2 linked regions of the Funiculus sociatus GB2-C1 genome follow. The main gene of each other region encodes a partner of the protein of the gene in region 2 in a complex. Links are inferred from orthologs where the notes say so. Each region holds a gene or a part of one and is shown on either strand. Other genes may lie near its edges.

Region 1 (4,773 bases), on a different replicon or contig from region 2:
GTCAGGTAGGCGATGTGCAAGCTGGCAGGACGAATGATTTCCCCGCTTGTGGGTTCTGTCTCTCCCGCTATAATCTTGAGTTGGGTGGATTTGCCTGCACCGTTAACGCCGACTAAGCCAATGCGATCGCCCGCTTTGACTTCCCAGTTGACATCTTTGAGGATTTCGCCTGTGGGGTATATTTTACTGATATGTTCGAGTCGCAGCATCAATAGTCTCCAAAAAATATAGCAGCAGGGCAAATGAGAGCGCCGGACGAGGGTGCAGTCACAGATTTATCTGTCAGGCGGTACCACTTGGTCGAGTTAATCTTAACAAAATTTAATTGTAAATTGAGTGCTGGCAACCCTACACAAGGCAGATTCAAGAATCTAAGGGTAGGGGCGGTAGGGTAACGTTATTGCTTGGGAGCATTTCACGTTTATGCACTCAGGCTGTTTTTGCCTCGCTCACGCCGATACCGACTTTGGAAGAATCAGAATAATTGTAGGTTGCGCCCGTGCAAAATAATGAAACCCAACAATTGCCTTTATAGCTTTGATTTTCATTATTTTAACCCAACCTACAGTTACTTTTTTTTGAGTTTTGGGAGGCTATCTTAAAACAAGCGCGCTTTGTTTCTTAATCGTGTCCATCCCGGACTTCAATTAATTCCTCAATCGATTTACCTACGATTCTGGCGATCGCTCCTAGCTGGCTATCACTAACTTCTTTCCCAGCATAAATTTCTTTCAGTTCTCTCCACGACAATCTATAAGAATCGCAGAAGCGAACAAACTCTTTATCACTTATGTCTAGTGCTTCTTGTCTGTCGCGCAGGAGGTAAGCGATCGCTCCCGTTCCATTCTGGGGGCGTTCGGTGCTTTCTATGTATTTTTTCATCAACTCATTGACTTTATTTGTGTCACCCCCGGACTCAAGTATTAAGTCAAAACAAGCCATTTTAAATGCTTTGCGTAATCTTTCATTATCATTGAGAAATTCAATAATTTTACTTGCATAGTCTGGCTTTACAAATCCGACTACTGTCTCTTTGTAGTAAATCGGAGAATAAGCATCGTTGGCGTCAAACTTCCAGTTTACAGATTGATTATTTTGCGGCATTTTAGCACCTCCTGACGACAGCTACCTTTACAAGCTTTTCGGGCAAATCATTAGGACTGAAACTTTAAAATTTATACATTTTATGTGCTGAGAATATTGTTTTATAATACATTAATTATCTATTTTATATTTTTAATAGAAATAAACTACAATAAAATAATATTTTTGAAAAGCATTAGTCAAACTTTTCTGGCTGCCAAGAAAGTTAGGCGAGATAATCAGTTGTTTTTTAGGTAATGGCGAGAATTATCCCAGCTTTGTAGCAGGAGTCCAGCCCATAACCGTTCTTAACCAATTTTGCCAGAATTTCAGGCTAGGGATAGTGGCGTAGAAGGCCAAACCAATTGATAAGCTCTTTTGCTTGCTGGTTTTCGCCGCCAGCATTTGGTAGGGCCGCCGCAAAAGAGCTGATTTAACTTTTTCTTGGTCTTCGAGTGCGATCGCTTCCGCTTGCGGCAAAATATTGCCCTTGCTAACTTCAGGAGCGAGCGCACACGCAACACGCAACAACCAGATCGGCTTCAGCTACCTGAAGATTCAGCCGCAGTAGCAAACCTCTCCGCTGCGGCTTGAACGATCATCGCCACCTGAGTCAGAGGCATATATTTAATTTGTCTCAAAATCTGATTCAAATCTGAGGATTCTGACACTGGCTTCCCCTCCAAACAGCTGAGGATCTCCTCCAAGGTGTAACCTGCTCTCTTTGCGATCTGAGCCAAATTTTCCATATCGGGAACTGTCACCCCCTTTTCCCAATACTGAACAGCGGTAGCAGAAACTCCTAAAAGCTTGCCGAACGCTCGCTGACTCATCGATCCACGAGCTAGTTTAATGATTTCAATCAGTTTTTCTCTACTTTCGATGTTCACGCCTAGACAGCTACTCAACCGCATCTACAAGTTTAGTTGTCATTCATTACATCTAAACTTATAGCTTGACAAGTCTGCTTTGAAAAAACTATATTAAAAGTATACTTAAAGAAAGCTAAGTCTACTTTTAAAGGTCATCAAAAAAATAACCTGACTGGTTTGAACTGGAAACAGCTTGGCTTTGTAAGGTAGCACAGCAGGTAAATTTTTGAGAAAACATCAAAAAATCAGCGGTGGCTAACAATGAGCAACAGACTCAGCAGAAAGACTGGTAAGAGGCGATCGCCTCTTAGCCTCACAGCCTCAGGATGGCTCAAACCTAAGCGATGGCAGATTTCCCGCCTAGACGCAGCCGACGCGCTTTTGATGCCTCTAGAGCGAATTGTCAAGGTGTATCCAAAACGTCATCAGGTGATTGTGGTATTCCTGAACGAGCAAGGTCAAAAGTGCAGTTCTTTTTTCAGTTATCGGTTGTTTGGACGTTGGCAGACGGAAGCGATCGCGGAGATTTTAAGTTGCAAGAACTTGGAAGTATTAGCGAATCTGGAAGAGGTTGTCCAGTACGATATACAGCGGTTTAACTACCTTCCTGAGATGGCGGATGCAATTTGGGATGCGCTGCTAGACCAGATTACTCGGTTGGCGGTAGCGGAGCGCTTTGCCAAAGAAGCTGTTAAATAAAAAACCCAGCCGTTTAAATGCAGCTGGGGAATTGCTATACATGAAGCTTTATTTTAGTTAGCAGTAGAAGCAGCTAGCTCTGCCAAACGCTCCTGCTGATCTTGAGAGATACAAGCCTGAATAATACCTTCCAGATCGCCTTCGAGAACTGGATTGAGGCTGTAATTCTGATTCAGGCGATGGTCTGTCACCCGGTTATCTTTGTAATTGTAGGTGCGGATTTTTTCTGAGCGAGAGCCAGTGCCTACCTGAGAGCGACGCATGGAAGTAACAGCTTCCTGTTGTTCGTGCAGCTTTATTTCGTAAAGCTTGGCGCGGAGGATTTGCATCGCCCGCTCTTTGTTTTGCAGCTGACTTCTCTCTTCAGTACAGAAAATCCGAATTCCTGTTGGTTTGTGGATCAGGTCAACAGCGGTTTCCACCTTGTTGACGTTTTGACCACCCGCACCACCAGAACGAGCGGTTTTGAGTTCAATATCCTTCGGGTCAATGTGGATCTCCACATCATCCACCTCTGGCATTACGGCCACGGTTGCGGTTGAGGTGTGAACTCGTCCGCCCGCCTCCGTCAGAGGTACGCGCTGCACCCGATGTACACCAGCTTCATACTTCAGCTGGCTGTAAACATCGTCGCCCTTGATTTCCAGAATTGCCTCTTTAAAGCCGCCCATCTCTGCTAGTGACTCACTGAGCAAGCTAACTTTCCAGTTTTGGGTCTCAGCATAGCGCGAGTACATCCGCACCAAATCACCAGCCCAAATACTCGCCTCATCTCCGCCAGTACCAGCGCGAATTTCCAGCATGATGTTTTTGTCATCATTGGGATCGCTGGGCAAAAGCAAAATTTTGAGGCGCGTTTCCAGTTGTTCTAGTTTTTGCTCTAATTCCTTTACTTCCAGGGCTGCCATTTCCTGGAACTCTGGATCGCTGGCAGATTCCTTGAGTACCTGTTTTGCGCCCCCCAAATCTTGCCCCGTCGCCTTCCACGTTTCGTAGGTGTTGACAGTTTCCTCCAAGGACGAACGAGCCTTCGCGACTCGTTGATACTCGTTTGGGTTGTTGGCAATATCTGGATCTGCCAGTCGGCGGGTCAACTCATTAAAGGTTTGCTCAACGGATTTTAGTTTCTCCAGCAGGTATGTTTCAGCCATTGGTCTGCGATCGCTCCATAAAAACAGCTTTGTTGCTTAACATCAATAACTTCGACCCCATAGGCGGGTCGTGCTACCGAGCATAGCAACCCCGCTATTTTTTATTGTTGGAGCCAGCATCACCAGCTTGAGATTGATCCCCTTCCAGCATCCCGTATTTCCGCAGGAAGCGCTCAACCCGTCCTTCCGTGTCAATAATTTTCTGCGTACCAGTGTAAAACGGGTGGTTGCCAGACCAAACATCAACGTGAAGTTCTGGCTTAGTGGAACCAACGGTCATCACTAATTCCCCGTTGCAGTACACTTTAGCTTCCGGATACCACTCCGGATGAATTCCTTGTTTTGCCATAATTACTTGTCTGCTCCTCGACAATTTTCATTGCCTATGTTTATTGTAGCTTTCAAATCTGGGCAGTCACCCAAAGCCTTTTTAGGCAAAGGACAAGACGCTTCGGGCAACCCAAAAGCCTCTCGCCTTTATTCTTATCGCTTAGAGTACTGCGGAGCTTTACGAGCTTTGTGCAAGCCGTATTTCTTCCGCTCTTTGGCGCGGGGATCGCGGGTTAAGTAGCCTTCGCTTTTCAAAGGCTGACGGTTGTCTGGATCGAGCTGACACAAAGCTCTTGCGACTCCCAACCGAATCGAGTCTGATTGACCAGTTAAGCCACCACCGTGAGCTTTCACCAGAATGTCATACTCATTTTCCAGTCCCAGAGTTTCCAGGGGAGCTTTGGCTGCTGAGAGGTAAGCTGAATTGTAGTTGAAGTAGTTGTCGCCAGGGCGGTCATTAACAATCATCTGACCGCTACCAGGTACCAGGCGAACTCTCGCCACGGAAGATTTGCGGCGACCAGTTCCCCAGTACATAACGCGACCACTTTGTTCTGTTGCTTGCATTAATTTTCTCCTGGGATTGTATTAATCTTGACTTCCTGGGGTTTTTGTGATTCGTGGGGATGTGATGGCCC
Region 2 (6,335 bases):
TTGTTGACTACCTATCAACAAGGCTTTTACGCCCGTATTGGATTTGAATATAGCAATCCCAGTACAACGATGGTGCTGTATAATAACCAGCCGGTAGCTGAGCCTATGGCTGTCCAGGTTAGATAGTTTCTGGTGTCACGAGGGGAATCGAAAGCTGAAGCCGGATAAGATTTTCTGGTGCTGAAGTAGCAGGGGTGTCGGCTGGTTGTCCCGCCACCACTTCTAGTCGTCCCTGCATGACTTCCAGCAAAGTTTGATTGATTAACAGATTCATCCCTGCTGATAGCAGTGGCTCTTTTACAGGCTGCTTGTCTGGATTTTTTACCTGTTCTTCTGTCTTTTTCACGGTATTGAGCAAATCCACAGGCTCGCTCCAAGGGTGGGAGGGAACCTCCCCTTGAACGTCAATCCAGATGTGGAGATGATCAGATGCTGGTGAGGGAGAAGCGGAAACTCGAATGCTACCTCCGTCCATACGAGCGATCGCGCTATCAACTAAATTCAGCACCACTTGTTGTAACCGTCGCGGATCTGCCAAAACGTAAATTTCTGGATCGGGGGGCGATACTTCCAAGCGAATGCTGCGATTAGCTGCTTGCAGGTACGTAAAGTTATAGACTTGCTCAAAAACATTAGCTATCTGTACAGGCTGAATTTCTAGCCGATTGGTGCCATGTTGGGTTTTGGCAACGGCAATAATTTCGTCTAAAAGTTTTACCAGTTTAAGTGCAGAGCCTTGAGCTTGGGCTATGAACTCTCGTTCTTCCTCTGGAGAGTCACACAAATCTGACAAAATTAGCTGATGTAGACCGATTAAACTGTTCAAGGGCGATCGCAATTCATGAGAAGTCCGCGCCAAAAAACCCGCTTTAAACTGGCCCATTTCTGTTGCCATGTTACAAGCAAGTTGGGTTTGCTTGAGTTCCTCTAAAATGGCTTCCAAGTTTGAGTTAGCGTCTTGGGGCATAAAAATATATCGGTTTTTAGATTTTGAGGGTTGGGTAAAAGTTACCCTGTAGGGGGAATTAGAAATTAATCATCAGAAAATATCTCTAATCAAGGGTCTTTAATTCCCAGTTCCTTCCAATTTAACTGCTCCTTGCCGCAAAATTTCCCATTTACTGTCTGTCCATTTGGCAACGGTGGAAGGAACGCCAAGCGCCAATTCTTCAGTCTTTAATTCCGAGGGTAGTAGAGTTAAGACATCGGGAAACTGCGCTTCGATTTCGGTCATTGTTTCGAGGGGTGGCTCCCCAGAACGATTGGCGCTAGTAGTTGCTAAGGGGCCAGTTTGCGCCAGAATTTTACGAGCGATCGCGCAATTTGGCACTCTCACTCCTATTGTGCTGGGATCAGTCGGGTTCATGGTTCTTGGGACGCGCTCTGAAGCTGGCAATACTAACGTTATCGCTCCCGGCCAATATTGCAAAGCAACTTGTTGCCAAATCTCCCATTCCGCCGCACTTCCAGTTACAAAAGTCCATAAATCTGCTGGCGTTGCTCCCATCAAAATCAACGGTTTATCTCCACTCCGCTGTTTTGCCGCAAAAATTAGCTCTGAGTGTTCCGGCTGTACTGCCAATGCTGGTACTGTATCTGTGGGAAAGCTCACCAAACACCCAGAAAGAGCGCCTTTTATCAGGGCATCGATTGAAACTTGTGCCATTCGATTTTGGATTGAATTTATCTTGATTTTCTGCTTTAAAATTAACTTACTATTATTAACTTTTTATTTTTCGCTATAGGCCTTTTATGGTATATTTAGATAATGGAAATCCGTCCTTTTTTTTTGAAAGATTTACATATTTCTAGTATGAAGAAAACTACTTAAAATCTTATTATAAAGTTAAATATACCATATAAAAATAGGCAGTTCAAGAAAATTCCTAATTTTTAATATAAGCAAGAGCAAAACGTTCAATTCCAGCGAAATCGGCATGAATTGAAATGTCGCAGTAACGCCCTTCTTCTTGCAACAATTGAACAACAGCATCGGCTTGTCCCGCCATCATTTCAATTAGCCAAATACCGCCCGGATGCAGGTATTCGGGTGCTTTCTTTACCAAGTGGCGAATGCAATCAAGCCCATCCTTGCCCCCATCAAGGGCGAGATGGGGTTCGTGCTTCGCCACTTCCGGTTGTAGAGAAGGCACCAGACTGCTAGGAATGTACGGCGGGTTGGAAACCATGCCGCTGAGTTTGCCTTTGAGGGCATGTAAAGGGTCCCACCAGGAACCTTGATAAAAATGAATCCGAGTGGCAAAACCCAGATTAAGAGCATTGTATTGGGCGATCGCAAGAGCCTCAGGGCTAAAATCGACGGCGTGAATTGTTGCCTGTCTTAACCCATCTGCTAAACCAAGAGCGATCGCGCCACTACCTGTTCCCAAATCTGCCCAGTGTCCTTGCTTTAAGCTTGGGGTGACTTGGCCTTTTTCAGCAGCAGTAACTGCCAAATCAATCAGATATTCTGTCTCCGGTCGGGGAATCAACACCGCCGGAGTTACCGCCAAAGAAAAATTACGCCAAGGTGTAACACCAGCGATGTACTGTATCGGCAAGCGATCGCAAATTCGCCGTTGCCACATCTCGGTTAACACTGATAACGGCAGCTTTACCTTTATCTGGGTTCTGCCTTGGAAAGAATCTAACCGCAGCGCCAACCGATTTACATCGGCAACTTCTAAAAGCAGCCAGTCCACTTCAGTTGGGTCAACATCAGCAGACTTAGCCGCATCTCTTGCCCAGTTGCGCCAAGACAAGAGTTCCCCACCTGAAACTGTTGGCGACTGCGGGTCGTTCATATCTCAACGTCTGGGTTGTTGAGGTCTTGCTGGCTGTTGTTGTTGAGGTCTTGCTGGCTGCTGTTGTTGAGGTCTTGCTGGCTGAGCTTGATTCTGCCCAGCTGCGGGTTGCAGGGTGCGGATAAATTGTATTGACTCCTGCGATGGATACAAGACAATTTTGCTTAGACCAGGATCATTGCTGGTTAGCAAGGTTTGAATAACACTTTGCAAATCCACTACCTGAATCTCAGTGTTAGCGGCTTCAGCAGGGACAGCTTGCTTAAAACGGTCTATGAGAGCGATCGCTTGCTGTTTGTCAAAGTAGAAAGGAATAAACCGCTCATTGCCCAGTGGAATAGTCAGATAATTATTATCTTTCTTAAACTTCGGTACAAAGAGGGGAATACCATTAAATTGCTGCCCTTGTTGGCCGCTCTGAGTCAGCAGCGTTCTTGCCAATTCAACCTGTTGCTGCGCGGGAACTAGAGTAAAAACTGTACCATCTGGCTTCTTTTTACTGGCTTGAGCCATCGTGTAAAAGTCTGCCAAGGACACGGCAACCACCTTCATTGTGTTTGCCAGCTGAGGATTCTCCTTCTTCAGCCGGTCGTCGAGAAATTTTTGAGCATCCTGCTTGCTGACAAAAAAGCCCACCTGTGAAACAGTCTGGTTTTCGTTCTTTATCGAGCGAACCACGAAGTCACCTTGAGCATTGGTGAGCGTAAATACGGGTACTTCAGCTAGCTTTTTTACGACCTGATCTTCTGGCAATGCGATCGCCCGCAGATTTTCCATTGCGGGTAGTCCTCCCAGGAGGATACCGCCAACTAGACCCAGTGTTGCGCCCAAACGAACTAATGATTTCATCAGAATTCCCTCAAATTTTTCCTTTGGATACCTCGTCTTACCAAATAGAGTCCAGACCAGGCGAAATGTTTCCTCTTTCAAGCAGCCCCCGTTCATCCGGGTCAAATTTTGTTTCTAACTAAACTGTATCTGTTCTGCTGTTTTGTGGCGACTGCCATTTTTGAATACTTTAATCCCCCATATACTACTTCCTGACACCTAATGTCAATACAATATTAGCGATCGCTAATATTCTCATCCTCAATGCCTTCTACTGGAAAATAGGATTCCCTAAGTAGTGGTGCTGTGTCATGACGGCCAATTGTCACATTACAATGACTATCTAAGCTTCGCCTCGGTTCCAGCCCCTACTTCGCTAGGTTATCCGCTTTTTTCCCACGGCAGCATCTGATTGTTACATAGCTGCTCAGATCCTGAGAAATCCACACACCAAAATTATAAGAAAGCTCTCCGATTTCGGTTGCCTTGAGGCGCTAATTCTTTTTACTACCAAGAATCAGGATGACCGGATTTAAGAAGAGTCTGTAAGTTTAAATGTCCGCAGTATTGAGGTGTTCTAGCGCTTGTAATCCCTGTAAGGTAATGAATGCGGTTACTAGCTAATAGCTCCTTTTTGATACCCAATTTACAGGCTACTGAGAGGTTCATTAGGCAGCATCTAGCGATTTTTTCAGTTGTGCTATCAACTACTACGGAGCCAACCGCCGTACTTTTATTACTTGAGTTTGCTTGCATACTCATTTTCTAGCACTTGTTGACTTTTTCTCAAGTGTGCTACCAGAACGATTAACAAAATACTCCTCCTAAGAGAACGCCACTACTCCTTTGACCCGGCTCTCCTAAAATAAAAACCCCAAAACCCAGACTAATCAAGGGTTTTGGGGTTTTTATTTTAATCGGGATGACAGGATTTGAACCTGCGGCATCCTGCTCCCAAAGCAGGCGCGCTACCAAGCTGCGCTACATCCCGTTCAAATTGAGCGATCGCATTTTGAATATTTTGTACATTAGTTTGTGTACTAATACTGCGCCAGCGACCTTTGCTTATTATAGCGTACTTGCTGACTTTTAGCTCACCAATTTTCAAATTAATCTGGATACCAAAACATTCCTTTAATCCCTTCCGGGTCTGCAATAAAATTTATTCCCCGGTAAAAATCCACAACTTGAGGATCAGCGAATAGAGTAATGTTACTTATATCTTCGCTGCGAAGTTTCTTGATAGCGTACTTCATTAATGCCTTACCCAGCCCCTTGCCTTGGAAATCTGGGTGAACTACCACATCCCAGATAGTGGCATTGAAGGCATGGTCAGAAGTGGCACGAGCAAAGCCAACTAGCCGTCGCTGAGTTCCCCGCACGTCCCACATTGAAACTACGAGGAAACTGTGTTCAATAGCTTTCTTTACCTTGCGTAACGGTCGCCGCGACCAGCCAACCGCATCGCAGAGTTCTTCCAGTTCATACAGGTCAATGTCACGCTCAGTGCTAAAAAAGATGCGAGAACCATTGCCTGTGCGATCGCCTGCACCTTCCATAGCATAACCTTCACCAGGCGTCATCTTCGACGCGGTGCTGCTGTCAGAACCGCTAAACAAGCTTTTCCAAAAACCCATGCAGGTGTGGCTAAGGTATTTATATTTTCCTGTTCCTACCGATCGGTAGAATTCCCACCTTACAGATGAGACTTGCTGATTTACTGATCCCAGTTAACGCTGAAAGAAGCTTAACTTCTAGCGCCAATCACCCCATCTTCACAGGTATTAATGCCCATGTACGAATGAGAGTAACGAAGCAATCTAATAAATCAATTGATATTGCCAGAATCGCGTACACTTTTTGATAGTGAGATAGTTTCAGTATCTGAGATACCTCTTATTGCTGCGAATCTGAGCCAAACATCACGAAATAGATGATAACACAATTGCCCTGTCTTTTAACCCACTACAAGCGTTGCTTATCCACATCGCTTGCGGTGTTGGAGCAAGTACAGCGCAATCAGGCAAGACTTTAGTTAGACTGGGGTCTTGAGGGTTCACACTCCGCAGCTTTTCTCTAAATCCTAACCTACCTCTGTTGTTGGAAGGGCAGAAGGCACCAGTTCCTCATGACTTAAGTAGTAGGCTTAAAAAAGAAAATTATGTACGGGCAGCTTCTAATGATACTACTGTTTAGTTACTTCACCTTGAGGAGTTTTAGAACAAAACCCGTAACGGCTATTGGCACCAACTTAGGAAACTTTACCGGAAGCGGGTATCGCGTAGGTAATTTTTTTAGGATTTGTGAGAGATTAACCAGAAGAGAAGGTTCTTTGGTGAAAGGGACTTGGCTCTATGTCCCAAAATGCTTTTAATCTGGCAAGCGAGTCTTGACCCCCATCTATGGCAGCGGGTTTAAAATCATCGACAATGGAACTCCTGAAGCGCTTTAATCGAGCGTTTCCTCAGTTTTACGAGCAGTTTGTCAGCAGTGAGATCCAGCTACAAAATCTTAGACTCGCCTATCGGCTCTACAAAACTAGGAGAGCTGTAATTGAGCTGAAACCTGAAGGTAATAAAAGTGCCTTGCATTTTGCTTACCGTAACCAATCTTTTCTACTAAGTGATATTTTTGGGGTTCTGGCTGCCTATGGGCTGACTATCCACAGTCTCAGTCTGTACGGTCAGATATCCCCGCCCATGC

Evidence for each region. The genes of interacting proteins can lie anywhere in the genome.
Region 1: the proteins of prmC (region 2) and prfA are in contact, whole or in part, in a crystal structure (PDB 2B3T), measured with the Escherichia coli proteins. The link is inferred for Funiculus sociatus GB2-C1 from one-to-one orthologs.

What each region holds. Positions count from the first base shown.
Region 1 is NZ_JAMPKJ010000033.1:27,009-31,781, reverse strand. Bases 1,757-4,695 are described here. They hold prfA (peptide chain release factor 1), read right to left. Parts: upstream 3,806-4,695; coding sequence 2,708-3,805; downstream 1,757-2,707. Other genes in these bases: rpsI (30S ribosomal protein S9), read right to left, coding at 4,289-4,695; rpmE (50S ribosomal protein L31), read right to left, coding at 3,900-4,154; NDI42_RS16310 (hypothetical protein), read left to right, coding at 2,217-2,654; NDI42_RS16315 (helix-turn-helix transcriptional regulator), read right to left, coding at 1,757-1,973. Outside these bases: NDI42_RS16330 (ABC-F family ATP-binding cassette domain-containing protein), read right to left, coding at 1-209; NDI42_RS16325 (hypothetical protein), read right to left, coding at 622-1,104; NDI42_RS16320 (hypothetical protein), read right to left, coding at 1,351-1,614; more of NDI42_RS16315, read right to left, coding at 1,626-1,756; more of rpsI, read right to left, coding at 4,696-4,702; rplM (50S ribosomal protein L13), read right to left, coding at 4,702-4,773. UniProt on the Escherichia coli protein: Peptide chain release factor 1 directs the termination of translation in response to the peptide chain termination codons UAG and UAA.
Region 2 is NZ_JAMPKJ010000009.1:58,568-64,902, reverse strand. What follows is about bases 846-3,780. They hold prmC (peptide chain release factor N(5)-glutamine methyltransferase), read right to left. Parts: upstream 2,805-3,780; coding sequence 1,887-2,804; downstream 846-1,886. Other genes in these bases: NDI42_RS06685 (Tic22 family protein), read right to left, coding at 2,808-3,653; NDI42_RS06695 (L-threonylcarbamoyladenylate synthase), read right to left, coding at 1,067-1,666; NDI42_RS06700 (sensor histidine kinase), read right to left, coding at 846-967. In the rest of the region: NDI42_RS06705 (GNAT family N-acetyltransferase), read left to right, coding at 1-126; more of NDI42_RS06700, read right to left, coding at 119-845; NDI42_RS06675 (GNAT family N-acetyltransferase), read right to left, coding at 4,742-5,269; NDI42_RS06670 (hypothetical protein), read left to right, coding at 6,035-6,335. UniProt on the Escherichia coli protein: Methylates the class 1 translation termination release factors RF1/PrfA and RF2/PrfB on the glutamine residue of the universally conserved GGQ motif, i.e. on 'Gln-235' in RF1 and on 'Gln-252' in RF2.